One region of the Alteromonas sp. RW2A1 genome, then DNA from elsewhere that is predicted to be linked to it. Evidence: predicted binding sites of a transcription regulator. Region 1 holds the regulator's gene; each other region holds the start of a gene.
What was found. Region 1 encodes FliA, which starts transcription of late flagellar genes. Its sites were predicted from a motif close to CTAAAGNTNNNNNNNNNNNNGCCGATA; they were not measured.
Positions count from the first base shown of each region.

Region 2: a site for FliA is predicted at 6,196-6,222, ahead of pomA (flagellar motor protein PomA). Genes of this name have one in related genera too.
Region 3: a site for FliA is predicted at 4,332-4,358, ahead of BM528_RS08750 (flagellar protein MotY). Genes of this name have one in related genera too.

Region 1 covers NZ_CP018031.1:2,177,586-2,188,176, forward strand. The annotation lists gene BM528_RS09830 (ParA family protein) at 1-285, opposite strand, end outside; gene BM528_RS09835 (protein-glutamate methylesterase/protein-glutamine glutaminase) at 315-1,445, opposite strand; gene BM528_RS09840 (chemotaxis protein CheA) at 1,493-3,736, opposite strand; gene BM528_RS09845 (protein phosphatase CheZ) at 3,749-4,504, opposite strand; gene cheY (chemotaxis response regulator CheY) at 4,539-4,922, opposite strand; gene BM528_RS09855 (RNA polymerase sigma factor FliA) at 4,958-5,689, opposite strand; gene BM528_RS09860 (MinD/ParA family protein) at 5,686-6,552, opposite strand; gene flhF (flagellar biosynthesis protein FlhF) at 6,558-8,063, opposite strand; gene flhA (flagellar biosynthesis protein FlhA) at 8,094-10,193, opposite strand; gene flhB (flagellar biosynthesis protein FlhB) at 10,416-10,591, opposite strand, start outside.
Region 2 covers NZ_CP018031.1:2,771,221-2,781,811, forward strand. The annotation lists gene BM528_RS12365 (nuclear transport factor 2 family protein) at 1-285, shown strand, start outside; gene BM528_RS12370 (SDR family NAD(P)-dependent oxidoreductase) at 282-1,001, shown strand; gene BM528_RS12375 (NAD(P)/FAD-dependent oxidoreductase) at 1,024-2,289, shown strand; gene BM528_RS12380 (DUF1365 domain-containing protein) at 2,286-3,041, shown strand; gene BM528_RS12385 (SAM-dependent methyltransferase) at 3,045-4,298, shown strand; gene BM528_RS12390 (flagellar motor protein MotB) at 4,455-5,384, opposite strand; gene pomA (flagellar motor protein PomA) at 5,384-6,145, opposite strand; gene xseB (exodeoxyribonuclease VII small subunit) at 6,507-6,749, shown strand; gene BM528_RS12405 (farnesyl diphosphate synthase) at 6,780-7,670, shown strand; gene dxs (1-deoxy-D-xylulose-5-phosphate synthase) at 7,702-9,579, shown strand; gene BM528_RS12415 (phosphatidylglycerophosphatase A family protein) at 9,731-10,231, opposite strand; gene thiL (thiamine-phosphate kinase) at 10,246-10,591, opposite strand, start outside.
Region 3 covers NZ_CP018031.1:1,943,331-1,953,921, reverse strand. The annotation lists gene BM528_RS08765 (TonB-dependent receptor plug domain-containing protein) at 1-2,982, shown strand, start outside; gene BM528_RS08760 (bacterioferritin-associated ferredoxin) at 3,033-3,227, opposite strand; gene rnt (ribonuclease T) at 3,402-4,070, opposite strand; gene BM528_RS08750 (flagellar protein MotY) at 4,492-5,397, shown strand; gene glpQ (glycerophosphodiester phosphodiesterase) at 5,392-6,555, opposite strand; gene gloA (lactoylglutathione lyase) at 6,720-7,103, opposite strand; gene cspE (transcription antiterminator/RNA stability regulator CspE) at 7,669-7,881, shown strand; gene BM528_RS08730 (hypothetical protein) at 8,013-8,201, shown strand; gene BM528_RS08725 (M20/M25/M40 family metallo-hydrolase) at 8,464-9,834, opposite strand; gene nth (endonuclease III) at 10,149-10,591, opposite strand, start outside.

The DNA of each region.
Region 1 (10,591 bases):
AAGGGCCATAGTTGCCGGTAAAACATAAAGATTATCTAGCTTTGTTGGGCACAAGCAATCCATTACGTTATCGGCAGTAAGACTACCGGACTTGATAAAAATATCGTAAACAGATTGACTTAGCGCCTCAGCATCTATGCCAAAATAATAACTGAGCGAAGAGTGGGGGTCGGTATCAATCAACAGTACCCGCTTTCCTTGCTGCGCTAGCAAGCCGCCCAAGCTTACCGTGGTGGTTGTTTTTCCTACTCCACCCTTTTGATTCGCGACTGTCCACACTTTCATGACAACAAACCCACTAGGCTATCCATTCACTACATCATTTCAGTAAGAATACAGCTGCTCATATCATCAACATTTATATTTTGAGTCGAGATATTTGCCACAGCAACCGCTTGGGGCATTCCGTACACCACGCAAGAGTCTTGATCTTGGGCCCAAATTGTAGCGCCCTTTTCTTTAAGCTTTCTGCAACCCTCTCGACCGTCTGCGCCCATTCCCGTTAAGATAATGCCTAAAACATCTCCAGAGAAAGCTCTCTCTAACGAACTGAATGTCAAATCGACACTAGGCTTGTAATTTACTTTATCTGCAATGCTTGCATCTACAATTGAAATCTTTTTCTGGGCGCCAACAGTCTCTATTAGCATTTGCTTACCGCCGGGCGCTAAATAAGCTTGACCGGGCATGAGAATGTCACCGTGCTCAGCCTCTTTTACGCTGATATCACAATTCGCGTCTAGGCGCTGGGCAAATGCTGTGGTAAAGGTTCCGGGCATGTGCTGAACCAACAGAATTGGATATGGGAAGTCTGCTGGTAAAGGCATAAGCACCTTCTGCAGCGCTACTGGACCGCCCGTTGAGGCACCAATAGCTAAACATTTATACCGCTTCCCTGTCGCCCTGACCGAAGAAACAGTTGGCTGCTTTGCCGCGTCTTTGTGCCCAGAAAGTAAACCTGACGTTTTAAAAAACGCCTGCTTAGGTGCGTTAGGCGGTAATCTACGAGTTTCCTGTGAGCGAAATGTTGGACGCTTTAACCCAATTCCTCTACGCGCAATGAGCCTCACTTTGGTACACAACAAACGTGTCGCATCTTTGCGGTCTTGCGATATATCTTCAAACTTTTTAGGAAGAAAATCGAGTGCACCGGCTTCAAGGGCATCAAGCGTTGCTTGTGCCCCATGATGTGTTAATGATGAAAACATGAGAATAGGAATAGGCTTTTTTTCCATAATCGCCTTTACAGCAGAGATACCATCCATAACGGGCATCTCAACATCCATTGTAATTACATCGGGAGCCAACGCGTCAATTTTATCTAGTGCGTCTCTACCATTTCTCGCTTCACCTACAACCTCTAACTCTCTGTCTTCGTCTAAAATTTCTCTCACTCGACGACGATAAAATGTAGAGTCGTCCACGACCAGGACTTTAAAGACCATGGATTACTGTTCCTATTGTTTGTAAGCCTTTGCTATTAAGATTTCTGTTAAGGCTTACGAGCATACCGTTTTAGAAGGCTCGGAATATCTAAAATAAGCGCAATACCGCCATCTGACGTAATTGTTGCGCCTGCCATACCAGGTGTTCCTTGCAATAACGCATCAAGCGGTTTAATGACTACCTCTTCTTGACCTATTAGCGCATCAACCACAAAACCCACTTGGCGAGTGCCCACCTGAACCACAACCACGTGGCCTTTTTCTCTATCTATTGATTTTTGGCCTCGAATCAGCCAATCGCCAAGGAAGAAGAGCGGTATAGCTTTTGAGCGAACAATCATGGTTAGCTGGCCATCAACTGTGTTGGTCTTTTTGATGTCCATATTAATAATTTCGCTTACTGAGCCCAGGGGCAAAGCGAAGGTTTGTTTACCCACGATGATCATAAGCGTTGGCAATATTGCCAGCGTCAGCGGTACTTTTATTTCTAAACGGGTACCTTTACCAAGCTGTGAGTCGATATTAACCGTACCGTTGAGTTGATTGATTTTGGTTTTCACCACATCCATACCAACGCCACGACCCGATATGTCACTTATCTCTGTCTTTGTAGAAAAACCTGGTGCGAAGATAAGGTTAAAAGCTTCCACATCTGACATACGTGCTGCCGCGTCTGCGTCTAGTACGCCGCGATTGATCGCAATCTCTTTTAGCTTCTCTGGGTCCATCCCCTTACCATCATCTTCGATAGTAAGCAGTATGTGGTCACCCTCTTGTGAAGCAGAAAGCTTAACCGTCCCCATTCGTGGTTTGCCAGCCGCAGCACGTTCATCCGGCATTTCAACGCCGTGATCCACGGAGTTTCTCACCAAGTGAACAAGTGGATCGGCCAATGCTTCTACCAGATTTTTATCTAAATCCGTTTCTTCACCTACAAGTTCTAGCGTAATTTCTTTTTTAAGGCTTCGCGCTAAATCTCGAACAACCCTAGGAAAACGACCGAATACTTTCTTGATAGGCTGCATTCGGGTTTTCATTACCGCACCTTGAAGGTCGCCGGTGACTACATCTAAGTTTGCTATCGCCTTAGACATACTTTCGTCGTTTGTATTGATGCCGAGGCTAATTAAGCGATTTCGCACTAATACCAGCTCGCCCACCATATTCATAATTTGATCGAGACGCTTAGTATCAACACGAACCGTCGTTTCAGCAGGTGGAGCAGAAGGTGCTTTCTTATCATCTTTTTTCGCAGCTTCACGGCTTGGCGCTTTTGGCTCTGCTTTGGCAGCAGCTGGTGCAGGTGTGCTCGCTGGAGTGGGTGACGCCTGCTTGGCCTTTTGAATCGCATCAGTCGCTGCTTTGTCCACAGCAGGCTCTGGTGCTTTCGCCGGTGCCGCTTCTGGTGCACTTGATGCTTGGTTTGTGGGGCCTTGTCCTGAACCATGAAGCTGATCTAAAAGAGCCTCAAACTCGTCATCGGTGATTTCATCGTCGCTTGATGAAGCATTTTGGGCTGGTGGTGCGGCTGGCGCTGCAGGTTCTTCTGCTGCGCTAAATTTGCCTTTGCCGTGAAGGTCGTCAAGGAGAGCTTCAAATTCGTCGTCGGTAATATCTTCTGCGTTGCTGTCTGAAGCTGAAGTACTGCCCGCGCTGGGAGTTGGTGCAGCTTCTTGCTTAGGCGAAGTACTCTTACCTGGCGCAGATGAGCCGTGTAGCTCATCGAGTAAAGCTTCAAACTCGTCTTCGGTGATTTCGTCAATTTCACCGTCGCCTTTTGAGGTATTGTCACTTGATGAAGATGGCGTCGCTTCAACCAACTCCAGTTCAGGCTCCGAACTGAAATCAGGTTCAGCAGCTTGTGGAGCGGGAGCATTATCAAAAATGTTCTCGTCTGGTGTTTCTGGGCGACTTAACTTGTGCAATTTGTCTACAAGCTGTGCATCAGCCGGCTCAAGCGGCTCCTGCGCTTTAACTTTCTCAAACATGTCAACAACGACATCAGTAGCCTGCAGAATAATATCCATTAGCTCTGGTGTCAGTGTGCGCTGTCCGTTTCTCATTACGTCAAAAACGTTTTCAGCGCCATGACAAATTTCAACAAGCTCAGTGAGGGACAAAAAGCCCGCACCGCCTTTTACCGTGTGATATCCGCGAAAAATTGCATTTAGCAAATTCGCATCTTCAGGATTGTTCTCAAGATCAACGAGCTGTTCTTGTAATTGTTCAAGTATCTCTCCGGCCTCAACCAAAAAGTCCTGTAGTATTTCCTCGTCAACATCAAACGACATGCGCCCGCTCCCCTAAAAACCTAAGCTAGACAGAAGATCATCAACATCATCTTGGCCAGATACAACATCATCGCGAGACTCAGCGTCAATAATTGGCCCTTCTGCTTGTACACCATCAACCTTATCGGCTTCGCTAGGTAATGGTTTAGTTTGTTCTAAACCGTCCCGCTCACCAAACATGGTGAGCATGTTAACTAAGCTTTCTTCGACTTCTTTTACTAAGTCGATAACACGGCGGATTACCTGACCGGTAAGGTCTTGATAACCTTGTGCCATCAGCACTTCTGTCAACAACTGCGTAAGTTTAGCTGACTGAGAAGCTCCCTCCTCTAGCAATTCGTCTAAATCTTTGCACAAGGCTTTGAATTCGCCCACTTCAATTTGCCTTGTCATGAGCTTTTTCCACTCTGGCATCACATTCTCTATACGAGATGAAAGCAACTCGGCAATTGGCATGCTGGCTTCAACGGCATCCATTGTAGTATTAGCAGCTTTTTCAGTTTCTTCAATAACGTAAGTTAGGCGGGTCTGTGCGTCAGGGATATCATCTGTGGCTAAGTTCTTGATGCGATCATCTATTTGAAAGTTGTTTAACGCGTCGTGAAGTTGACGGGTAAGCTTTCCAACCTCGGCAAAAAGCTCTACGTTTTCTTTCATCGACGCTGCTTCAAAGAGCGCATTGGCTGAAGCGTTATCCCCAGCTTCAAGATAAACAACAAGCTGTTTAGCTTCTTCTAGTGATAATGGAACGTTTGCATTCGTTGTCATCCAGTAAACCTCGTTTCTCTGGTGAGCGTCTGGATCAACCTAAACGTTCGAATATTTTATCTAACTTTTCTTTTAACGTAGCGGCTGTGAAAGGCTTAACTACGTAGCCATTAACCCCAGCTTGCGCTGCGGCAACAATCTGCTCTTTCTTCGCTTCCGCCGTTACCATCAGTACCGGCAGATGCTTAAGTTTATCGTCGGCACGAATTGCACGAAGCAAATCGATACCCTGCATACCCGGCATATTCCAGTCGGTCACAACAAAATCGAAATCACCCTGTTGTAGCATGGGTAACGCCGTACTTCCGTCGTCCGCTTCCTGGATGTTTGCGAAACCCAAATCTTTTAATAGGTTTTTAATGATACGTCTCATGGTAGAGAAATCGTCTACCACAAGAATCTTCATGCTCTTATCCAAAATAGCCTCCATTGAGGGGTTAATTGTTTTAATTTCTATTCTTCGTCAGCTCGCCACGACTTCATTCGTGATTTGAGTTTTAACATGGCCTGACTATGAATTTGACTCACTCTCGATTCACTTACATCAAGAACTTCACCAATTTCTCTAAGATTCAGTTCTTCATCATAGTACAAGGAAAGCACTATCGCTTCTCGTTCGGGTAAAGTAGTGATTGCTTGGGCCAATGATTTTTGAAACGCGCCTTGCATCAGGTCTTCAAGGGGAGCATCGCTTCCTCGACTTTGCTCGGTGGTGATGACGTCCTCAGAGACACCTAAATCTTCAATTCCAACTAACTTCCCTGCGTTTACCTCATTGAGCATCTGATGATAATCTTGCAAGCTAACGTTTAGTTTAGTGGCAATATCAACATCTCTTGCATCTCTGCCCGTTTCACTTTCAACCTGCGAAATCGCTTCTGTAATCGCCCGTCCATTTCGATGAACAGAGCGTGGAGTCCAATCTCCTTTGCGAATTTCATCTAGCATCGCGCCGCGGATACGAATGCCTGCGAAGGTCTCAAAACTCGCTCCCTTCGAACCGTCAAAATTCCGCGCAGCTTCTAAAAGGCCAATCATTCCAGACTGAATAAGATCGTCAACAAGCACACTTGCTGGCAATCTTGCCATTAAGTGGTGTGCTATGCGCTTTACTAGGGGCGCATGTCGCTCGACTAACTGCGACTTATCAGTTTGTTGTTGATAAGCGGCCGCCTTACTATTCAACGTTGATTCCCTACTGCTTTTTCTGCGATTAACTGCTCAATAAAAAATTCTAGGTGTCCGCCAGGCTGAGTCGGGATTGGCCAAGATGCCGCCCTATTTGCTAGCTGACTAATTGCTACTGATGCTGGTGAACCTGGGTAAGCATCGACAATAGCTGTTTGTTTTCTCACCGCACGACGAATATTTTCATCAAATGGTATGGTTGCCACTAATTCTAGCGCAACATCTAAGAAGCGCCCGGTAACTTTACTCAGCTTGCTGAAAAGCTCTTGGCCTTCGCGCACATCTCTAACCATATTGGCGACAACTTTAAACCGAAAAACACCGTGTTCGCGGTTAAGTAGTTTTATCAGCGCATAAGCATCGGTAAGTGATGTAGGCTCATCACACACCACTACCATGATGTCCTGAGAGGCTTTTGCAAAGCTTAGCACCATATCTGAAATACCGGCCGCGGTATCAACAAGCAATACGTCTATCGGCGAGCGTAGTTCGCTGAATGCACGAATAAGACCCGCGTGCTGTGTTGTAGACAACTCTGCCATCGACTGAGTGCCCGATGTAGCAGGCGCAATCTTTATACCGTGAGGCCCAGTGACAAGTACATCGTCTAAGGTGCATTCACCAGATAAAACGTGAGAAAGGTTTTTTTCAACGCGAAGCCCTAACATGACATCTACGTTGGCCAATCCTAAATCGGCATCGAGCACCATCACACGTTTGCCCTGCTTAGCCATAGCAATTGCCGTGTTAAGCGTGATATTTGTCTTACCAACGCCACCTTTACCTCCGGTGACGGCGATAACTTTGATTAACCGTGATTGCTTCATTTTTCTTAAGCTACTCGCTTGGTCGTCAATCATACTACTTATGCTGTTTTAATATCGTTGTTATTACTAGTATGATCCAAACCATATTTTTTATAAAGCTTTGCAGCAGCGGAAACTAAAGATTTCGCTTCTGCAATCTTAATGTCTTCCGGTACTTTTTGACCGTCGGTGACATAACTAACCGGTAACTGGTACTCAACTGCCGCGCTAAGCACTTCGCCTAAAGAATAGCACTCATCTAACTTAGTGAAAATACAACCACTTAGCTCGATGTCATCATAGGCCTTAATGATCCTCTGTAACGCAGGATATTGTGTATTTGCTTGCGCTACCAAATATTTTTTCACTGGCGGCATCTGACCATTGTCAAAATGCTTAATTTGTTTAATTAGTCGGCTATCTCGTTGACTAAAACCAGCCGTATCAATCAATACTAGTCGCTTATGGCGAAGTTGAAACAATAAATCTGCAAGTTCTTCACTCGACTGCGCTTTTCTCACCGTACAACCAATAATTTTACCGTAGGTTGCCAGCTGTTCAAATGCAGCAATTCTGTATGTGTCTATGGTAATCATAGCAACAGAGTCGGCGCCATACTTCTGCGCATAGCGTGCGGCCAGTTTCGCCACAGTAGTTGTTTTACCCGTTCCTGTTGGCCCGACTAATGCCACCGCACCTTGTGCAGTGAGTATATCGTTTCCTGTTACATTTATGCGATTAGCCAATAGGTTAAGAAGATAAACCCATGCGTCTCGTTCATTGTAATGCCCTGGAGTATAGCTGATTAACTGCTTAGATAATGCTTTGCTAAGCCCCATTTCAGTTAAACGAGCAATAAGATATTGATGGACGGGTTTTTGACGGCTCTGTTTTGCTTCCATTAAGTCTGCAACTTGGTGTTGAAGAACACCTCGTAAAGACGCGAGTTCTTCTTTTATTTGAGCGAGTTCTGCAGACTGAGTTGGCACATCATTTTCTATGCTTGAAGCCTGATGCGTGGGGAACGCATCGTCTTCATTCGTTTTTGAAGCATTAAATTCTCGGGCATTAGCGTCGCGGCTGTTAAAATAGCCATTTGCAGGTTGCTGCGCTTCCACTTCGTCAATAAACGCATCTGAGAAGTCGAGATGTGATGCAATATTATTGGCGTGCTGGGCATTTACTGAAGCCGGCTGGTTAACATTCGCTTCTGAATTTTTATTTAACGAGGCCGAGCCAAGGTGCGCAGACGAGTCACCTGGCGCTGCAGTTTGGTTATAAGGTGCTGCACCGCTATGCTGTTTTTCCAGTAATGCTTTTAAGCTGTCTGGGCCATCATCGCCAATGATTTCGCTCAAACTCGGTGTAGCACTTTTAGCTGCCCCTTTTGACGGCGTTTTGGATATGTTAAGCTTTGCTTCTGGCTCTTTGTCATAAGCGGCAACCAGTTCAATACCGTCTGCCACTTTGCGATTGGACATAATAACCGCGTCGCTACCTAACTCAGCCTTAACTTGGCTTAGCGCCTCGCGCATGTCTTTGCCAAAAAAACGTCTTATTTTCATTGCAACTTCTCCACTCGCCCCAGTGTCAGATTATTGACCGACCGAACTGACTATTTTTATTTGTTTGTCATCAGGTACTTCTTGATAGGAAAGAACATGTAACCCAACAACAGAATATTTTAAGAAGCGAGATAGCACCGGCCTTAGCATTCCAGAAGTAAGTAACACTGCGGGCTCTCCCTCTAGTTCTTGCTGCTGACTGGCTTGCTGCAAGGACTTTTGTAACTTGTCTGCAAGACCAGGTTCAATACCTGCACCATCTTCACCACCTGCTTGAAGTGACTGGTGCAACATCTGTTCCAACTCTGGCGCCAAGGTTATGACAGGTATCTCTTTGGCACCCTGCGTGATTTCCTGAACAATAAGCCGTTTAAGCGCAATACGTACCGCTGACACCAACACATCTGAGTCTTGGCTACGAGTGCCATATTCACTTAATGTTTGCACTATCGTACGCATGTCGCGAATAGGAACACCTTCAAACAGTAATGTTTGCAGTATTTTTACTACCGTGCTTAACGGCAATATATCGGGCACCAAACCTTCAACCAATTTAGGATGCTGCTTTGCTAACATGTCGAGTAGTTGTTGGGCCTCTTCGTGTCCAAGCAGTTGATAGGCATTATTGGTAAGTAGTTGACTTAAATGAGTAGCAACCACTGTGGCCGCGTCTACCACCGTGTACCCAAGAGTTTGAGCATGCTCACGTTTATTGGGCTTAATCCAAACGGCATCTAGGCCAAACGCCGGATCTTTTGTCGCTCTCCCCTCAAGCTTCCCAAAAACTTGGCCAGGGTTAATGGCGAGTTCTTCATCGTGACTTATCACCGAGTCTCCAATAGTCACTCCCAGCATAGCGATAGTGTAAGTATTGGGTTCTAAATCTAAATTATCGCGAATGTGTACTGGTGGGATAAGAAACCCGAGTTCTTGAGATAGTTTTTTACGTACGCCTTTAATGCGGGTTAACAGCTCACCACCCTGGGATTTATCAACTAGCGGAATCAGCCTATAACCCACCTCAAGCCCAATGGTGTCGACCTGCTGAACATCATCCCAGCCAAGTTCTTTGACTTCTGGTGCCACGGTTTCATCTCTAGAGAGTGTATCTGGCACCTGTGGTTCAGCAGCTTTCTTCTTGGCATTGTGGGTCTGAAGAAAGGCTACTCCAGCGGTAAGAGCAGAGAACCCTAAAAATGCAACATGGGGCATACCTGGAATAATACCCATCACAAATAAAACCCCTGACGCTATGTATAAAGCTTGATTGTTTCCAAGCTGCCCACGAATTTCCTTACCCATTTCTTGGGTTTCATTCTCGCGAGTAACTATAATTGCGGTTGCAACGGAGAGTAAAAGAGAGGGTATTTGTGCCACTAACCCATCACCGATGGTGAGCAACGTATAAATTTCAATGGCATCGCCAAACGAGAGATCGTATTGAATCATGCCAATAAATAATCCGCCCACGATATTGATGAGCATGATAAATAGACCGGCAACGGCGTCACCTTTTACAAATTTTGACGCACCGTCCATTGAGCCGTAAAAGTCTGCTTCTGCTGTTATCTCTTCTCGGCGCTCCCGCGCCTGGTCTTGGTCGATGTAACCCGCATTTAAGTCGGCATCTATTGCCATTTGCTTACCCGGCATGGCGTCAAGGGTAAAGCGAGCATTTACTTCAGATATACGCCCTGCACCAGCAGTAACAACCTTAAAGTTAATAATTAGCAAAATGGCAAATACAACGATACCCACGGCATAATTACCACCAATTACCACAGCACCAAAGGCCTCGATGACTTTACCCGCCGCATCACCACCCTCATGACCATACAATAAAACAACTCGCGTAGAGGCGACGTTTAGTGCCAGTCTTAAAACGGTTGCGATAAGCAAGACCAGAGGAAAAATACCAAAATCTACAGGCTTTTGTGTTAATACTGCTACAAGAATAATCACTAACGACAGTGCGATATTAAAACTAAACAGCACGTCGAGGAGAAAAGGCGGCATGGGGAGAATAACCATCCCCATAATAGCGAGTAAAACTACAGGTGCACCTAAGCCAGCGGTGAAATTTTGTAACTGATTCTTATCGAACCGCTGAAGATAACCGGATAACTGCATCGTTGGGTGTCTCTCTATCAGAAAATTGACGCTTAACGTTAATCTAATAGTTGCATTACAACTAACGTGCCAGCTTTAGTAATTTACTTATTGCTTAGAGAGAGCTTTTTGAAGAAAACGTGCCAGAGTAGTTTTTTAACCACTATTAAACAGAAGCTTATATCCAAAACATCTGGGCACAATGAAGGTTATAGCCTACAACTTTTAAGTTTAAGCGTTTCGTTATCGTCGGTATTCTGGTGGTATAAGAAGGTCCCGTTTTAACGGTTTAGGGCGTTTGCCCTTTCCGGCTCTGTGAGCTTTAAGCTGATAAACGTGGGCCAGTACTTGTGCCACAGCCATAAACAATGCGTTAGGCACTTCGTCGTCGACTTCTGTGGAATAGAAAATAGCGCGAG
Region 2 (10,591 bases), 590 kb from region 1:
CTGGAACAAGCTGAAAGCTGCAAGTTTGATATTGCTGACATTTTTCTATGCGCTCGTGATGACCAGTCTAATTCACGTGTGACCCACATAGCAAATTGGACAATGACGCTTGTACTAAAAGGTAGCGAAAAGGTAATCACGCTTGATGGCACTACTCAGCTTGGGGTGAGCAACAACATGATTGTTTACCACAAGGATTATTACGATTTGGGCGAAATGGTGTATGAGCACGTACCCGTATTAGGTTTTATAATTAAGAAAATCAAAGGGAGGCTCGCCAGATGAAAACATTGCTAATCACCGGAGCAACATCAGGTATTGGAAAATCACTTGCAGAGCATGCAGCCGATAGAGGGTACAAGGTAATCGCATGTGGCAGAAATGAAGAAGCATTAACTAGTCTTGCAAGACACGAAAACATTTCACCATGTCAATTCGACGTGTCTAACCTCGAAGATACAAAAAAAGCGCTAAGTGACGTGGAGTTCGATATTGCAGTTTTAAATGCAGGTACATGTGAATACGTCGATATTGAGGAGTTTGAAGCTGATATGTTTCGTCGTGTCTTCGAACCCAATTTTTTCGGCGTGGTTAACTGTGTAGATGCCTTCGTCAATAAATTAAAAAAAGGTGATAAATTAGTTATTGTTGACAGTATGGCTAGACTCCTTCCCTTCACTCGCTCACAAGCCTACGGCGCCAGCAAAGCGGCATTACACTATTTTACCAAGAGCTTAGAAGTAGACTTACACGATAGAGGTGTAAAGGTGCAAGCTGTATCGCCGGGCTTCGTTGAAACGCCACTGACTGATAAAAATGACTTCGATATGCCAATGAAGATCACCGCAGAAGAGGCGGCTAGAAGTATGCTCGAAGGAATAGAAGGAAATAAACGTACTATCTTTTTCCCAAAAATGTTTGGCTATATATTAAGATTCATGAATCTATTACCATCAGGCCTACAAACACGTTTGTCCCTGTCGATGCGCAACGAAAAATAAGTAGTTTAAGAGAACGTTAATAATGACAAAAAAAGTAGCAATTGTGGGTACAGGTATTTCAGGTCTCACCTGTGCTCATCTTCTCAATAAGAAAAATGATATTACCGTATATGAAGCAAACGACTATATCGGTGGACACACGGCAACAAAAACCATTACTGATGAAGGTGAAACCCACGACATCGACACAGGGTTTATCGTTTTTAACGATTGGACTTACCCTAATTTCATCAAACTAATGAATTCTTTAGGCGTTGATTATCAACCAACTGAGATGAGCTTTTCGGTGACCAGCAAAAAAGCGAATCTAGAATACAATGGCAACACCATCAATAGTTTGTTTGCCCAACGCAGAAATATTTTACGCCCCAAATTTTGGCGAATAGTTCGAGATATTCTTAAATTTAATAAAGCCTGTAAGGCGATGGTTGCAGATAAGAGAGACACCTCCGCGCTGACATTACAAGATATTATCGATGAATTAGAGCTTAGCGAGGACTTTGCGCGGTATTACATTCTTCCTATGTGTGCTGCCATATGGTCGAGCAGCTTAGAGCAAACTCGGGGGTTCCCTCTCACCTTTTTCCTGCAGTTTTTCAATAATCATGGACTGCTCAATATTACAGACCGCCCCCAGTGGTACACCATCAAGAGAGGCTCTCGCCAGTATATTGCGCCTTTAATTGAAGCGTTTAAGTCGCAGATAAAATTGTCTTGCGGTGTTAAGAATGTCAGTCGTATTGGCGATAAGTGGTCTGTTACAGATGTAACCGGGAATACAGAGAAATTCGACGACGTGGTTTTTGCGTGTCACAGCGACCAAGCACTAGCTATGCTCGAGAACCCAACCGACCTTCACCGTGATATACTTGGCAACATCCCATATGGCGATAACGACGTTGTAATGCACAAAGACGTGGGCCAGCTTCCAAAACGCAAACTTGCTTGGGCCAGCTGGAATTATCGACTTAAAGAAGATGCGACCGAAGAAATGCGTCCAGCTTCGGTTACTTACAACATGAATATTCTGCAGCGTCTTTCCGCCAAGAACACTTACTCAGTCACGCTCAACAACACAAGCGAAATAGATAAAACGCAGATTTTAGGCGAATATCAATACGCTCACCCGCAATACAGTGCCACGATGGTTAAAGCACAGCACCGCAGAAGCGAAATTTGTGGTGTAGACAATTTGCATTTTTGCGGGGCGTATTGGTACAACGGGTTTCATGAAGACGGTGTTGTAAGTGCGCTTGACGTTTGCAAACGGTTTGGTGAGACATTGTGACAGCTGTAGATACTGAAAGTGCAATTTATCGCGGTACCGTTTACCACGAGCGTTTCAAACCAACGCAGCACAAGTTTTTATACGACATTTATCTGTTTTGGCTAAAACTTGATGAAAAAGAGCTTACTGCCCTGTCTGAAAACATGAAGCACTTTTCTATTAGCAGTTGGGCCAGAGCAAGGTTTAAACGGCAAGACTATCTAGATGATGACAGCAAGCCGCTAAAAGACGCAGTGCTAGACAAAATGACGTCGTTAAACGGTAATAAAGCACTTAACGGTGAAGTTTTTATGCTGGGGCAGCTAAGGATGTGGGGGCTGTATTTCAGCCCAGTTAATTTTTATTACCTAAGGCAAAATGACGGAAGCTTCTCTCACATGCTTGCTGAAGTGAGCAATACCCCCTGGAATGAGAGGCACTATTATTTAGTTGACTTAGCGACACAGGATGACACAAAAAAAGCCTTTCACGTCTCTCCTTTTAACCCAATGGATATGACCTATAAATGGCGAATTACGCAGCCTTCAGATAGACTGTCATTGGTAATGGATTGTGTACGACAGGACAAAGAATTCTGTGCTGGAATAAATTTGAGCAAAATTACTTTAGATAATGCGAATCTAACTAAAGTGATGAAGCGTATACCTAGTATGACAATGAAAACTGTATTGGGAATTTATTGGCAAGCGCTTAAATTATTTTTAAAAAAGACGCCGCTATATACACACCCAGAAAAGAGTCAGGAAAAATAAAAAATGTCTTTTGGTGAATCTGTATTACTCTCTACGTCAGAGGTCTCGGTTGTTGACAAGACCTGTAGAACGCTCTTCCTTAAATGTTTAAAACACCTACCCCTAGGTAGTTTAACCATTCAAGAAAACGGCGACACTATTGCAACATTTGGCAATGAGCATGACGAGCTGTCAGCTATCGTTAATATAAAAGATGTAAAAGCATATCGAAGCCTATTGCTTGGCGGCAGCGTAGGTGCTGGTGAGGCCTACATGGATGGGCACTGGGACAGCAATGATGTCACCGCAGTAGTGCAAATTTTTGCGCGTAACTTACCCACACTTGACGAGTGGGAAAATAAGTTTAAATGGTTAACTATGCCGGTGATGAAACTGCAACATTTCACCCGCAGAAACACCACAAGCCAAGCAAAGAAGAACATCGAGGCGCATTACGACTTGGGTAATAAACTTTATACTCGCTTCCTTGATGGCACTATGATGTACTCTTCTGCTATTTATCCAGACCCAAATGCATCTCTTAACGAAGCGCAAAACCACAAGCTTAAAACCATATGTGACAAGCTAAAACTGGATGAGAATGATCACCTGTTAGAAATTGGCACTGGCTGGGGCGGCCTAGCGGTATATGCCGCAAAACACTACGGATGCAAAGTAACCACCACGACTATCTCTGAAGAGCAATACGCTTGGGCTCAGGAGTGGATAGAAAAAGAGCAAGTTGAAGACAAGGTAACCCTATTAAAAAAGGATTATCGATTACTTGAAGGTAAATACGACAAACTTGTTTCTATTGAAATGATTGAAGCGGTAGGCCGTTCGTTCTTGGGTAACTTTTTTGAAAGATGCTCTTCATTGTTAAAAGACAATGGCTTAATGCTTTTACAGTCGATTACCATTGACGACAGACGCTATGACAGTTACTCCAAAAGCGTAGATTTTATTCAGAAATACATATTCCCTGGCGGATTTTTACCATCACAATATCAGCTGAACGCTCACCTTAAAAAGCATTCAGATATGATGATAAGAGACCTGCACGACATTGGCATCGACTATGCGAAAACGCTTAATCACTGGTATGAGGCATTCATAGCTGCAAAGGATGAACTGTTGCAGGATGGATACGATGAGCGCTTTGTACGTATGTGGACTTATTATCTGAAATATTGCGAAGGTGGTTTTTTGGAAAGAACGATAAGTACGGTGCAATTGGTTATATCTAAGCCTCAATACCGAGATTTATTGGCGCGCTAGCACTAGCGTTTCTTACTAATAAAAAACGACGCAGCAGCGTCGTTTTTTATATGATAGCGTTTTTAAAAGACTTAGGCTAACGCCCGCTCAGCTACGCCAAGTTTAAATAACAAGTTTAAATAATAATTCGTCGCCTCTATTTACAAGTATCTAGAGCTAATCATTAACTACGGAAATGGGTTTTGAGATCATAGGCTCACCCTGGTTAATATTAATTTCCACTCTTCGATTCTTCGCTCTGTCTTGGGGAGACGTTGCGTTTTCTACAATAGGCTTTGTGTCTGCCAACCCAACCACCGACATTCTACTCTCATCGAAACCTTGAGCCGTTCGCATTGCCTCGGCAACAGCGACAGCACGCTGGGCGGACAGGTCCCAATTTGAACGGTATAGCTCGTTAGCAATATGCTGACCATCACTATGGCCGGATATTGCTATCTCGCCAGGTACATCTGCAAGTAAAAATCCGATTTTTTGTATGATCGGCTTGAATTGAGGTTGCAGGAAAGCAGAGCCTGCCGAGAATGAACCGTTCTCTCGAATTCGAATAGTAAGCTGTTGCCCTAAAGACTCCATTTCTATTGAACCGTCTAATATTTGCTTTTGCAGTTGCTGCGCCACTTTTTTCATTAGCTCAGCCGTTTGCGATTGTTCAGAGCTTTGTGAGGCTGATGAAGAGGAATCCGTAGCAGTCTGTTGAGCCTGTCCACCGCGCTGTTCACCACGCTGTTTCTGCCTCCCCCCAGCAGAGTCTTCATCGCCCGCTTGAAACTCAAGCATTTGCTGAGTCATTTCGATGGTTTGCTGTTGAATAGTTTCTATGGGGGTGGGATCAGGCTTACCTGGCCTGAATTCCATAGCAATAACGCTTGTTCCCTTGGGAATGTCCTTTACCTCTATCTTATTTTGAACCCCGAAAGCAAATTTCATTGAACCCGCTATTTGCTTAAATTTTAAAACGTCCATTTCTGAAAATGAGAGCAAGAGTACAAAGAAGCACATTAATAACGACATCAAATCGGCAAATGTACCCATCCACGCAGGAAGGCCTTCGGGTGGGCACTTGGGACATTCTTCTTCAGCCATTACTCTTCCTCACCTGAGCCGCGCTTACTCGCTGCTAAGTAATTCTTTAATATTCCGTCGATAACGCGAGGGTTTTGGCCATCAGCAATGCCCACAATGCCATCTAGTATCAGGCTTTGATTGAGCTGCTCTTCTGCCGCTCTGTTAGACAGCTTCACAGCAATAGGCAAACAAACGATATTGGCAAAAAAGGCACCATACAAAGTTGTTAACAAGGCTACCGCCATTGCCGGACCGATAGATTTAGGATCATCCATGTTAGACAACATAGCTACCAAACCAACTAACGTGCCAATCATGCCCATGGCTGGAGCCACATCGCCCATACCTTTAAATATAGTTGCACCGAATTCGTGACGGTCCGATGTCATCTTGATATCTTTAGACAGGGTTTCTCGAACTACCTCAATATCGTGACCATCCACCAGCATGTCCACACCCTTTTGCATAAACTCATTGCTTATTTCGGCCTCTTCCAAGGCTAGAAAGCCTCCTTTGCGGGCAGCGTCAGCCATTTCAACGATCTTCTCAATCAACTCTTCAGGTGGCTCAATTTTAAACATGAAGGCTTTTCCGGCGATTTTACCGGCACCAAAGAATTGGCCTAATGTGAACTGAGATAGCACGACAAATAAGCTTCCACCGAACACGATGAGAAGCGAGGGTACGTTGATAAACATACTCATACTACCGCCCATCAACATTGCCATTACAACAAAGCCGATGGCTCCCAACATACCTATGACCGTTGCTAAATCCACTTACTCTTCCCCATTTATGCGCAGCCAATGCTATTGATATACTTTGATTCTATCGGCAAAGTATAGAAAATCTAAAACAACATAGTTGAAAAATATCACAATTATGTGAGTTCGTTTATGCAAAAATAGATTTTTAATCCGTTTATTTCTCGGTGACAATTATCAAATTGTTTTAGGTTAATTGTTCTTGATTAGTTGTAGCTCTACTTTGAACAACAATCCACCGTTAGGTTAACCATAGGCAGTAAAGTTTTAGCTGACCAGAGAGATATACTTAATATGAGGACAAACCATTTGACCCTTGTGCAACCGTCCGTTAAGGTTCGCGTTATGTTATTGACGCCTACAGCTGAGCTCTCTTATGACAACAAAAAAGGACACTGCATCGTTTGAAGAAACGCTTGCCGAATTGGAATCTATTGTCGATGAAATGGAAAATGGCGACCTTCCGCTTAACAAAGCGCTGGAAAAGTTTGAACGCGGTATAGCGCTCTCTCGTCAAGGTCAAAAATCTCTCGAAAATGCAGAACAAAAAGTTCAAATTCTTCTAAATGAACAAGGCGAAGACGTATTAAAATCGCTGCCAGAAAGTGAACAACCCTAATCTGCTCACTTGTTAGCCACAGGTATCCTAATGAATTTCTCTGCTCTGCATCAGCAAGTAAAGCAGCAAACTGATGCGTCCTTGCTACAACTAATTGAAGAGTTACCCGATTACGCTCCGTCACTCAAAGCGGCCATGCGGCACGCTCTACTAGCTGGTGGAAAGCGAATGCGTCCCCTACTCGTTCATGTGGTAGGCAACACGCTAGATGTGCCCAAAAAAGATCAAATAGCCATCAGTATGGCTATTGAGTGTGTTCATGCCTACTCGCTTGTGCATGACGACCTTCCTGCTATGGATGATGACGATTTACGTCGAGGTATGCCCACTTGCCACATTGCTTTTGATGAGGCAACTGCAATTTTAGCAGGTGATGCGCTTCAAACACTTGGTTTTAGTATATTAGCCGATTCGCCAATGAGCGAATACGGCGACGCCCATAGAGCAAAGCTTCTCAGTATTTTGGCGAAAAGTGCAGGATACCTTGGTATGTGTGGAGGCCAGGCAATAGACTTGGCAAGTACAGGGAAAACCATAGACATAGAGGCATTAAAAACCCTTCATACGCTCAAAACAGGTGCGCTGCTTCGCGCTTGCGTAGAAATGATTGCTACTGTGTGCAGCACATTGGACAAAGAGGCGGAGACAGATCTCATGCTCTTTGCCAATAATATCGGGCTCGCATTTCAAGTCCAAGACGATATTTTAGACGTAGAAGGTAGTAATGAAAGTTTAGGTAAGCCTGCAGGTTCCGATGAAGCACTCGGCAAAAACACTTTTCCTGCAAAACTGGGGTTAAGTGGAGCTAAAGATGAGTTAGCAACACTTCACGAGAATGCACTACAAGCATTAGCCCGTTTACCTTACAATACAGATAGTTTAATCGCGTTTAGCGAGCTTTTGGTAAAACGTGACCATTAGCCACGCGCCATGTTGAAAAGATAATAAAAAAATGAGTTTAGATCTCCAACATTATCCAACGCTTGCCCTTGCGCAAACGCCGGACAAACTAAGGAAGTTACCACAAGATAAGCTCCGCGATCTCGCTGATGAACTTCGCGAATACCTGCTGACTTGTGTGAGCCAAAGTAGCGGGCATTTTGCTTCTGGCCTAGGCACTGTGGAATTAACAGTTGCACTTCACTACATATACAATACTCCTTTCGACCGTCTTCTTTGGGATGTGGGACATCAGGCATATCCGCATAAAATCCTAACCGGTCGCGCGGAGAAAATGTCTACAATAAGACAAAAAGACGGCCTGCACCCGTTTCCATGGCCGCTTGAAAGTGATTATGACACCTTTGCAGTGGGCCATTCATCCACGTCAATAAGTGCCGCGTTAGGCATGGCTGTTGCCGCTGAAAAAGAAGCTAAAGGCAGAAAAATTGTATCAGTCATCGGCGATGGTGCAATGACTGCGGGCATGGCCTTTGAAGCCATGAATCACGCGGGTGATATCAAGAAAGACATGGTCGTTATTCTCAACGACAACGAAATGTCTATTTCGGAAAATGTTGGTGCACTAAACAGCCATTTAGCACGCCTGCTTACGGGAAATCTTTTTAATTCAATCCGGGACGGTGGTAAGAAGCTTCTAAGTAACGTGCCGCCAATAAAAGAGTTTGCTAGCCGTGCCGAGGAACACTTGAAAGGCATGGTGGTGCCAGGCACCATTTTCGAAGAACTAGGGTTTAACTACATAGGTCCTATTGACGGACACGACGTGAATGCGGTTGTTGACACTCTTCGCAACATGCGTAAGTTTGAAGGCCCTCAACTACTGCATGTGGTGACCAAAAAAGGTAAAGGCTACGCGGTTGCAGAAGAAGATCCTATCAAGTTTCACGCTGTTCCCAAGTTTAACCCTGCTGACAATGCGCTTCCAAAATCTAAAGCCACAGCTCCTACCTATTCTGCTATTTTCGGGCAGTGGTTGTGCGACATGGCCGCTAAAGACTCAAAGTTAATGGCTGTAACTCCGGCCATGCGCGAAGGCTCCGGTATGGTGGCGTTTTCACAGCAATATCCAGAACAGTACTTTGATGTGGCTATAGCAGAGCAACATGCGGTCACCTTCGGAGCTGGTTTAGCAAAAGAAGGTCTCAACGCTGTCGTTGCGATTTACTCTACATTTTTACAACGGGCTTACGATCAGCTTATACACGATGTAGCGATTCAAAACTTACCGGTTCTTTTTGCTATCGATAGGGCTGGCATTGTTGGCGCAGACGGACCAACACACCAAGGTGCTTTCGACATTGCATTTTTACGCTGTATTCCCAACTTAATTGTTATGGCCCCTTCGGATGAAAATGAGTGCAGGCAAATGCTTTACACTGGCCATATAGCACAGCAACCTGCTGCGGTGAGATACCCCCGTGGTGCAGGAATGGGCGTAACACCAGATCAGACCATGAAAGCGCTGGAAATAGGCAAGGCTCGAGTACTGAAAGAAAGCACCGCAGAAGCTTCCAAGCGCGTTGCGATCCTTAACTTTGGCTGCCTACTACCACATGCTCTTGAGGCCGCAGAAAAGCTCAACGCCTCGGTGATAGACATGCGTTTTGTCAAGCCCATAGATGGCGACGCCATTGCACAAGCAGCCAGTAATCACGATGTATTGCTAACGCTTGAAGATGGTTGCGTTATGGGTGGCGCCGGTAGTGCTGTTTTAGAGTACCTTCAACAACGAGGTATAATGAAAACCGTAAAGATACTGGGGCTACCTGATAGCTTCATATTACAAGGTACACAGCAAGAAATGTATAAAGAGCATGGGCTTGACGCAGAAGGAATAATACGAACCGCTGAGCAACTACTATTTTAACTCTTTTGAGTTTTGATAAATTGGCAAATTTTTTAAAGCATGCTATTAAAAGCATAATATTTAAAGCATGAAAAAAGCCCTCGCCGAAGAAGTTACTCTTCAGCGAGGGCTTTTTACTGTAAGTAGAATACTGAAAATTAAATTATCGTTTCTAAAAAAGGGTAAGCACCGCAGGCCAAAGATTAATCGCTATGTGCAAACATCCGCAAGCCATAGCGCCGGCAAGCAGATCGTCCAACATAATCCCTGTTCCGCCGTGTAATCTTTTATCAATAATGCCTATAGGCCACGGTTTTAGTATGTCGAAGACTCGAAATAACAAAAAACCAATGACAAGGGTAGATGCCGTGACTGGCAAAAATAAGAAGGTTACAAACATGCCTGCTATCTCGTCCCACACGATAGAGCCATGGTCGTGCACTTGCATATCATCAGCAGTTTTACCACATAGATAAATGCCAATCACCGACGCCATTAGCGTTACCGCAATGAAAGAGAGAGTGGATACTTGAGCGCATAGTAAAAGTAAAGGTATCGCGGCTAACGAACCAAATGTACCCGGCATAACCGGAACAAGACCGCTGCCAAACCCTAAAGCCAAAAAGTGCACCGGGTTTTTCATACTCACTCTTGCACGAAACTCAGCCTGCATAAAAAGCGCTCATTCTAAAACGTATGTTCGTAGCCGCTAGATTGCTTCGGCTCGTATTTTTCATCATTTTTATACAACATTAACTTGTCTGAATGACCGGTTAGTTGCCCAATACAGGTGACTTTTACGTTAGAGCTGGCGATAGAAGTTTCAAGACTGCCCCGCTGCTCTTCAGACACAGTGAAAAGCAACTCATAATCATCGCCTGCAGAGAGCGCGTATTCTATCGCTTCTTCTTGTGTTACCGCGCTCGTTAATGCGCGAGATAACGGAAGGCGATCGACATGAATGTTAGCACCACAGCCAGAAGCGCTAAGAATATGCTTCAGGTCCGAAATAACACCGTCCGATACATCGATA
Region 3 (10,591 bases), 230 kb from region 1:
TTATGTTGGCGTGAATCTGCTGTAGATACGCAGCACGGGAATGCAAAGCGAAGTGCTTTTTTTCTTGTCGTAGTTATTTCTATACTCAGTGCGATATGCTCAAACAACAGCTATGCACTGCAAAATACAATAACTGAAAAAGGGGCCCCGGCGCCTCCCATCGCTTCTCCACCTTCTTATACATTTTCGGTTAAGTCTCAATCGGCAGATGAAGCACTCACAGAATTGGCGAAGCAGGCTAACACAACATTGCTTTTTCCTTTCGATTTAGCAAAGCGCGTTAAAACCAATTCATTAGTTGGAACCTTTACGCTTAGCGAAGCTCTTCAGCAATTACTAGAAGGCACCGAACTTGCTGTTATTACTGATGAGCTAGGTGTGTTGAGTATACGCTCACGAGCGTCATTAACCACCAAGAAAGCTTCGCAGAATAAGCAAGAAGAGCAAGCCGACAACGGCAACGCACTAGAACGCATTGCTATTGTGGGAACGCGAAATACTCCCCGCAGTGCAACAGATTCTCCTGTTCCTTTAGATATCATTGGCGCAAAATCCTTAAGTTCTCAGGGCAACGCAGATGTATTGTCTATGCTCAGCGTTATGGTTCCGTCTCTTAATGTGAACGACCAGCCTATAAACGATGCAAGCAGCTTGGTTCGGCCTGCTAACCTACGGGGAATGTCATCTGATCACACGTTGTTACTGCTCAACGGTAAACGCCGCCACCGCTCTGCGGTTATTACCTTTCTTGGCGGTGGTCTGAGTGATGGTGCTCAAGGCCCAGATATTTCTGTTATCCCGGCCTACGCTTTAAAGCAGGTTGAAGTATTGCGCGATGGTGCCTCTGCGCAATACGGCTCTGACGCAATTGCTGGCGTAATTAACTTTGTGCTCAAAGATGCGAAAGCGGGCGGGAGTATTGCTCTGAAAACTGGCGCATACGGCGAGGGAGATGGTGAACTTTTCCAACTTCAGGGAAATCGAGGTTTTGCATTTGGCGACAACGGTTTTATTAATGTTACTGGGGAGTATAGACAGCAAGGTGGCACATCTCGCTCTGTTCAGCGCGATGACGCTATTGCCCTAACTCAACAAGGCAATGCATTCATCGACAACCCCGCACAAGTATGGGGGGCTTTAGATGTGGATAAAGACCTTAAATTTGCAATTAATACAGGTTTCAAATTTTCACCGTCTACCCAGCTTTATAGTTTTCTTACTGCGGCTAAAAGAGAATTATCTGGAGGTTTTTATTACCGCAACCCGCAAACCCGAGAAGGTGTGTTTAGCAGAACCGACTCCGAAACCGGGGCTCGGCGCTTAATCGTTGCCGATTTAGACGGTGTAGATAGTGGTATATCCTGTCCGTTGATAATATTGAACGACGCTAATGTGCTTGAAGATCCGAACTATCTGAAAATAGCGGATAACAGTACCCCTGTGGGCGCTAATTGTTTTGCGTTTAACGAACTTTATCCGGGCGGCTTTACGCCAAGCTTCGGCGGTGTGATTGAAGATGGCTCCGTTACCCTGGGCTTGAAAAAAGAATTACCTTACGACTGGGCGTTTGATGCAAGCGCAACGGTTGGTTACAGCAACATTGACTATAATATCAGTGGCACGGTAAACCCGTCGTTAGGTCCGGAATCGCCCACGGCCTTTGATCCCGGAGGCGTATCTCAAGTTGAGCGTACATTAAATTTAGATTTTACTAAGCTGATTCAATCGGTTTTTGAAGATCCTATCAGCATTGGTGTAGGTCTTGAATGGCGCAAAGAGACATACTTTCAAAAGGCCGGTGATATAAACTCATACATAGCCGGACCTTTTGCCTTAGAGCCACCACTTGGTTTAAACGAAGGGTTTGCGATTGGCTCAAACGGTTTTCCAGGCTATCAGCCTCAATCTGCGGGACACTGGAGTCGTAACAACTGGGCAATGTATGGCGACATAGAGCTGTTTGTTACCGAGTCATTGCAATTCGGATTGGCTTCGCGGGTAGAACATTTTAGTGATTTTGGAACGACTTTCGACGGAAAGCTCAGTACCCGCTACAAGTTAAGCGATCTGTTTGCTATTCGAGGTTCTGTTAATACGGGCTTCAAAGCGCCGACAGTGGGGCAGAGTAATGTTATCAACGTAACTACTGCTTATGGCGAAAACGGGCTTGAAGACCAAGCTACGTTACCTCCCACTGATATGATATCTATGCAATTAGGTGCAACGCCTTTGCAGCCGGAAGAGTCGGTAAATTTTAGTGTGGGGGCGGTGTTGCAAGCTAGCGACCAGTTCTTTGCTACCATCGATTATTTTAATATTAGATTAAGAGATAGAATTAGCACTACTTCAGCTATTCCACTTACTGAAAGCGATATCAATACGCTTATTCAAAACGGTCGCCCCGACGCTGCAAAATATAATGCAGCGAAATATTTCACCAACGATTTTGACACAAAAACACAAGGTATTGATGTTGTTGTTAACTATCAGTTTATGTTTGATGAGTGGCAAAACAATTTACTTTTTGCGTATAACTGGACAGACACGCAGGTAGAGCGAGTTACACTTTACCCCGCGGTTATTGATGGAAGATTACAATTAGCGCCAAACCTAACCGAGGCACGCATCCGCATGCTGGAGGATAATTTGCCGGCACACAGGGGGAGTATTACATTAGAACAACGTCTGCAGTCTTTTGAGTTTACTTGGCGACTGAATTATTTTGGTTCTTTTTATGAAGATCACCTAGATGCGTCTGCAGGGCTAGATATTTATGGAGGAGCTAGATTTACCATGGATGCGCAGTTTGCGTGGCAGTTTTCAAAGGAAACTCGGTTAACCTTAGGCGTACAGAATCTTTTTAATACACTACCAGACACGAATGTTTTTAAAGAGGAAGTTGGAGCACTCTATCCGCCGACCACGCCAGGTGGTATCAACGGCAACTTCTATTATGCGGGTTTAGAGTATTCGTTTGAGTAAACGTTAAACGCTTTTGATAGGAAATATGAAGGCGTACAGAAAATAACGTTTTAACCCACGTTTTTAAACAGGGACTCATCGATGATTGTTTGGTCAATTATTTGCTGAGCCATACCAATACATTTGCCACATTGAGAGCCCAGTTCTAAATGCTCACGCAACTCACGCATATTTCCAACACCGTTCGTTTCAACAGCGGCGCGAATACTTTTGTCGGTTACTCCGTAGCACATACATACAAACATTATTGGGCACTCCAAATGAATCTGTAAATGATAATAATTGTTATTCATGAGTTTGGCAAGTCGTGATGAGAATTATTTTCATTAAAAATTACCCAAATTGTTTAGTGGTCAAAAAAGGCTTATGTTTAGCGTCTATAGACGCTAAATTTTTAATTTCGGAGGGGCGAGTGTTAGTTAACACTCCTTTTCAAGGGGCCAGCCGCCAAGGGCTTTATAGCGGTTTACCATGTAGCAGAATAGCTCTGTGGTTTTTTGTGCGTCATACAGTGCACTGTGGGCTTCATTTTGGTCAAACTCAATACCTGCAGCGCGGCAGGCCTTAACCAATACCGTTTGGCCAAGTGCTAAACCAGCCAGGCTGGTAGTATCAAAAGACACAAAAGGGTGGAATGGGGTGCGTTTGATATTGCAGCGTTGAATGGCAGCATTGACAAAACCCTGATCGAAGGCGGCATTGTGAGCTACGATCACAGAGCGTTGGCAGTCTGCATTTTTTTGCGCCTTGCGCACGCCTTTACACAGCTCCTTCATGGCTTCACTTTCTTCTATTGCGCCTCTTAGAGCGCAATGAGGATCAATACCATTAAACTCTAATGCGGCAGGTTCAAGATTTGCGCCTTCAAAGGGTTCAATATGATAGTGAAAAGTTTGGTCTGGGTGTAACAGACCATTTTCGTCCATTTTCACCGTCACGGCAGCAAGTTCTAATAGTGCATCAGTGCCTGCAATAAATCCCGCTGTTTCAACATCTATAACAACAGGAAAGTACCCTCTAAATCGTTCAGATAAGCTAGGTATCGCAGTTGAAGACGGGGCTGTAGAAGACTTAGCAGTTGAAGACATAGACTCTCTTATAAGAACGGGTGAATTTGGATGTGACCGGCTTAACTATAGGGCACGTGTTGTTTCTGCAAAGATTATCGCAAGTATGTAAGGCAAGTGCTAGCATGAATTGTATAGAAGCTGTTTTACGGTGTGAAGTTGTTCGAGCAGGGCAGGCAAGCGCTAGGGCAAACATAGAACGTAAAGGTAGAACGCAAAAATAGAACGTTAAAACAAAAGAGGCAACCAGGGAAGTAAGCCAAGGACATTTGGCAATCAAGACTAAACTTTTCTACAATTCAGGCGATAATAACACTAAGCGCGACTCTACTACACACATTCGAATAATCTGGGAACAGGGTTTTTTATAACCTACTCTGTGCCTAAATGAAGAGTAAGTGTGGGCGTATAAGTTAAAAATTTTCATTTTCTGGGCGTCAGTATGTCTTTTACATGTAAAATCGGGTGGAAAATAAAACCTGCTATTTTATTTGCAATGCTCGTTGGTATGGCAGCGTCTGCAACGGTGTCTCACGCTGCAATGCGTCAGTATTCCGCTACCGTTGAGACTTCAAATTGGCAAGTTGAGAAGGATTCTAGGTTACAGTGCAGGCTCAACCATGATCTTCCCGGATATGGTGATGCCATGTTTACTAGCGTGGCCTCGAAGCAACTCAATATGGAGTTCGAACTTGATATGCACCTGCTGCCCAATCGATTTGACGTTGCGGCGGTATACTCAGTGCCACCTAAATGGATGCCCGGCGTAGCGCCCAAGCCAATAGCTGATATGACGATACGCAAGCAGTACAATGGTGACCTCCCACAAGACGCGGCCTGGACAATGCTGTCAGAGTTAGAAAAAGGATTCTGGCCCACTATCTACTATCAAGATTGGTACAACAAATACGATAAAGTGAGCGTTGCGTTAAACGCTAGCAACTTTACCAGCGTTTACAGAGAATTTGTAAATTGTGTTGCTAACTTACTGCCTTACACTTTCGACGATATTGCTTATACCGTGCTGTCATACAAAAATAACAGTACAGAACTCACAAAGTATTCGCAGAAACGATTAACAATGATAGGTGAATACCTCAAAGAAGATGCTGAGCTTGAGCTTGTGTTGTTAGACGGTTACACCGATAGCTATGGAGGGCGCTGGACCAACGAGCAGCTCTCTATTCAAAGAGCGAACGAAGTTAAAGACTATTTGACGACATTGGGTGTCCCTAACGATCGTATTCAACTAACAGGACATGGAGAAAAGCGTCATATTGCTCCGAATGACACCCGCGAGTCTAGGGCGCAAAACAGGCGAGTTGTGGTGCGTCTATCTAAGTCATAACCGGGCGGAATGCAAAGCGTTCGAATTGAGATAATCAGCGCGCCACTTTGCAACAGGTGGAATATGGTCGGTAAATATTCCATCTGCCTTTACTTGCGTTTTTAAGGCATTTAGTAGCTGTTCGCCAGATAGGCCTAGCGGAAGTGCATCTTGGCGGTAGGTGTAGGGGTGTATCGTTAACCCGTATTTATGCGCCTCTGAAATCCACCCTGCAGCTTTGATTGTGCTCTGATTTTTTTGCGAAGACTGCTTACCTAAAGGTTTGTCATCATAAGTTTGTGCGTCGAAAAGTTGATTGAGCCAAGGACCTATACCATCAGCATACTCAGCTACCTTAGCCATACCCTCTGCGCTGCGGATCCAGTTGTAGTCTGTCTTACTCTCGCGCCAACTGTTCTCTCCAATTAGCATAACAACCTTGCCTTTGTAGCCTAACTCGTTGCGTATGCGCTTGATTTCATTAAAGTCGAAACACTGCAAATAGCTATTATTGCTAGCGCCATCGAGTTTGTACGTTTGAAGCGCTTCTATAGCAATCTTACTGGCATCTACCCCTTCGGCTAAGTGGAACGATGGAGACTTCACTTCTGGGTAAACGCCTACAGATTTACCGAACTGCCGATTGAGCTCGCCTATTAACTCTAAGTGTTCATATAAAGTGGCAATAGAAAAGTGTGGTGCAGATGCGGAAAAGCGCTTTGCAAAAACGGGGTTTTGCTTTTTATCCTCACGCTCGTGAATGCTAAGTGTGCGTAGCTCTGCAAGTGTAAAGTCACGGGCGTAATACCTTCCATCTTTCCGAGCTCTATCAGCGAATACTTCCTCTACATTGGTCACAGTTTCTAAGTGAATATCATGAAGTACAACGGGAATATCATCTTTAGTGATAACTACGTCCTGCTCTATAAAGTCAGCGTTCAATGAAAATGCAAGAGTGGCTGCCTCAAGCGTATGCTCAGGTAAGTAGCCTGACGCACCCCGATGAGCAATAATGGCAAAAGGCTTACCAGCCATACTGGAAGAGGAAGCCGCAGAATCTTCGTGGGAAGTCGCTATTGCAAAGGAGGGCAGGTACGCCGTAAGGAGGCATGCTGTAACAAGGGTTGCAATAAAACGCGGCGCGGTAAAAAGGTATCTGGTGGCAACGCTAACTTTCATACTTATATTCCAAATGAGTCGGCTCCGAACACATCTTAAAGGCGCTTTGTTACGATATTGCTATCCAAGCGCTTCTATCCAAACTTATGTTATGCCTGTGTGGAGGTGTTTAAGGTTGCTCGGACACGGTGGATGAATCGGTTAAACACGCCTGTGATATCAAGCTATCGGCCTTCAATGAGTTCAATGGCATAGCCATCAGGGTCGCGTACGAAAGCAATGACGGTGCTACCGCCTTTTACAGGCCCCGGCTGACGATATACTTCAGCACCGTGAGCTTCAAGATTTTTACAAAAACCATAGATATCTTCCACGCCAATAGCAATATGGCCATAGGCATTACCTTTATCATAGGTATTGTCTCCCCAGTTATAAGTCAGCTCCAGCACAGTAGAATTTTCTTCATCGCCGTAACCAACAAAAGCCAGTGTGTATTCATACTTTTTGTTTTCAGACTTGCGCAATAAGCGCATGCCCATGAGCTCAGTGTAAAAGTGTAACGATGCATCGAGGTTTTCCACGCGCAGCATTGTATGCAGCATTCTCATAGTGATTCTCTCATAATAGTTTGTGTGCACTAGATATTCGCTATCTAAAAATTTAAGCAACCCAGATAAACAAAATAAGTGCAATGGGACCAAGCGTAATTAGTGTAATTAAACGCATGACGGTAAAGAATAACTCTTAAAGATATGTTTGAGAATTGCAGCGGGTTACGCTGTTCTTAAATTACCGTGAGTAACTGTTAAGCAATACTGAGTTGGTATGTTTGGTGAGGATCGCCCTTATTTCTCTAAAAGGAAGCGACGCGAAGCAGCAAAATAAAAATATTCAATAAAGTGATAGTAAACATGAGGTTAAGGAGGAGTTATCATTGCTTTAGTAATATATATACGAAATAATGGGGAAAAGGTTAGACATACTCTGCCATAGCATGTATCTTACGCGGGCTTTAGATATGTTTTACGCTTTACCTAATACTGCGCTGTACCACTCTTTTATTCCTTCAATTGAAGTTTTATATAGATATACATCTGCTTTACTAGCTCGTTTATGTCTATCGCTTATCGGTGATTTCACCACACAAACATCAATTTTTAAAAGGTATATATTATGTCTAATTCAGTAAATGGCACAGTAAAATGGTTTAACGAAGAAAAAGGTTTTGGTTTCCTAACTCAAGACGGCGGCGGTAAAGATGTATTCGTACACTTCCGTTCAATCGCTTCTGACGGTTTCAAAACTCTTTCTGAAGGCCAAGCGGTAAGCTTCGAAGTAGAACAAGGTCAAAAAGGCCCACAAGCAGCTAACGTTGTTGTTCGATAAGCTTAGCTCTAGTTAAGTTTACGAAGCAATTAGGCTCTCTTTTGAGAGCCTAATTAATAAGTTTTTTGAATTTCTATTTCTTACTATAAATTGCTGACTACAAGAGGAATACTAAAAACAAAAATATAATAATGATAAAAGAAGTAAATAATTTGCAAGCACAAACATTTAAAAACTCTCCTATACAAACTCCCATTTCAAATATATCAGTACACAAAAACAGCATTGCTTACACAGAAGTGAATGGCAAACGTCATGTTGAGTTTACCTCGAAAAAAGAAACCAGAGCTTATCTTGAATGGCTTTTAAACTTCTCTTAAGTTTGATTTAGCCAAAACCTCTTCAATATTTGATTTTCAAACCACACTTTTTACCATCAAGCAGCTGATACCAATCCGCATAGGTTATTGCCAGACTTCCCCGAATGGCGAGTTTAAAATGTCCGTACTCTTTGTTGTGTCACCTTGATTTAGAACCACTATGCCTGCGGTAACACGCCGCAATTACGAACATTTTAAGTCTCGCTGAATGGGTAAGTATCTATGCGGACTTGTATAACATCCTTGTTCACTGGTATTTGTGTTATTTCGTGCTCTTCAAATCAACCTCTGTGTCGGCAAGTAAATATATACTGGCCGCATAAGCTGCGATATTTTGCGCAAGCTCATCAGGATTTATCTTATCCAGAGTATCATCGGGAGTGTGATGTAAATCGAAGTAATCTCGACCATTTTGATTAAGCCTAATAGTAGGGACGCCCTTTGCTGCAAGCGGAATAATATCTGGTCCGCCGCCAACAACATCTGCTGCACCTCTAATGATGCCAAGTGGTGACAGTATTTTAGCAATCTCATCGACCAATATTGTAGCCTCTGGGTTGACGTTTGAGACGAGCTGCCAAATAGTTTGTGCGCCAAAATCGGATTCAGTGGCTATAACATGATTAGCCAAATTAGCTTCATGCTGTTTCGCATAGGCAAACGCACCTAGTAAACCAACTTCTTCGGCTCCGAACATAACAACGCGAATAGTGCGTTTTGGCCTAGTTGGAAGTTTAGCGATAAGTGCCGCAGCTGCTGTGGTAATAGCAATACCAGCACCATCATCTACCGCGCCAGTTCCCAGATCCCAGCTATCTAAGTGGCCGCCAATTAGCACAATTTCTTCTGGTTTTTCACTACCCACGATATCCATTACAACATTGCCGCTGTTTACTTCACCCTTCCATTTCGACTCACTGTGAAGTGACAATGCAAGAGGCTTATCTGTGCGATACAAACGACGTAAATGGTCTGCATCGGGGTTAGAAATAGCTATTACCGGTATTTCTGCCCATTTATCACCGTTCTTACTCATCATACCTGTATGAGGAAAACGATGGGAGTCAGAGCCTACTGAGCGCACTACAAGGGCGCTAGCACCTCCACGCTGAGCGTGCTGCCAACCAATGCGGCGGCGTTGATTAGCCTGTCCATAGCCTGCTCCCGTCTGGCTTTTGACCATAGCATCTCCGTCTACAAAGGCAATTTTACCCTGCAGTTCGCCGTCTTTTACTTCAGTTAACGCATGAATATCACGAAAGTAAACCACATCTGCGTTTACTTCGCTTTTACTTGGCGCAGCTCCGCCCAGCGCAGTTCCGTATAGTTCTTGCTGATAAGGAGAGGTTAATGCAATGTGTAGATGCCCTCTGTCCCAAAAAGGCATACTAAATTCTTCTATCGTAACCTTGTCGAACCCCAACTCTTTGCCTAAGTCTGCGCCCCAGTCTCGAGCGCGCTTTTCGGCTTCAGAGCCTCCTAACCGCGGGCCAACTTCTGTGGTTAAAGAGGTAACAATATCGTAGCCTAATTTGCTATTTAACGCGGTTTCAATTAATTGTTCAGCAGTGTCTTTCTGCGTATCTGTAATAGGGGAGGGGGCGGCTGATAATGAAGCGCTTAACACGCCCATTAATACACCGAATGTGGCGGCTTTTAGTTGTAGCATGACATCTCCAAATTCTTATAAAGTGCTTATCAAGATTTTATGTAGTTATTTTATACTTTTTGTTATTTATGCGGACCGATGGTTTTGTCCAATCATAGCTGTTGAAACTAGAATGTCGATACGGTGTGCTGTCAGTGTAGTATTTAAGGAGATAGATTGAATATTTAGGCGTGAGCTTTAGTAAGTCTGAAGAAAGGGCAATGCTAAAGATAGAGCAACGCTACAGAAAGAGCAACGCTATAGTAACAGCAAGACAGTGGCTAGAGTCTATTTTTAAACTAACCTTTCCGTTTTGACGTTAGCGCAAGTTTTTTGTCCTTTTTCTCTTTTTCTTTCAATACTTCGTTAATAAAGCTCTTTCGTCCAAACTCTCTCGTAATAATGCATCTATCGAGTGAAAAGCCTCGTGCAGGGCAATATTCGCGACCATAAAATATAATCTGCAGGTGAAGGTCGTTCCACTTTTCTCTGGGGAATAAGCGTTTCGCATCTCTCTCGGTTTGCTCGACGCTTTTACCATTAGACAGACCCCATCGATACATCAAACGATGAATGTGGGTATCTACGGGAAATGCAGGTACACCAAACGCTTGAGACATTACTACTGAGGCGGTTTTGTGGCCTACTGCTGGCATGGCTTCAAGCGCGGCAAAGTCTTTAGGTACCTCACCGTTATGCTGCTTTATAATCATATCTGACAGATGCCAGATACCTTTTGATT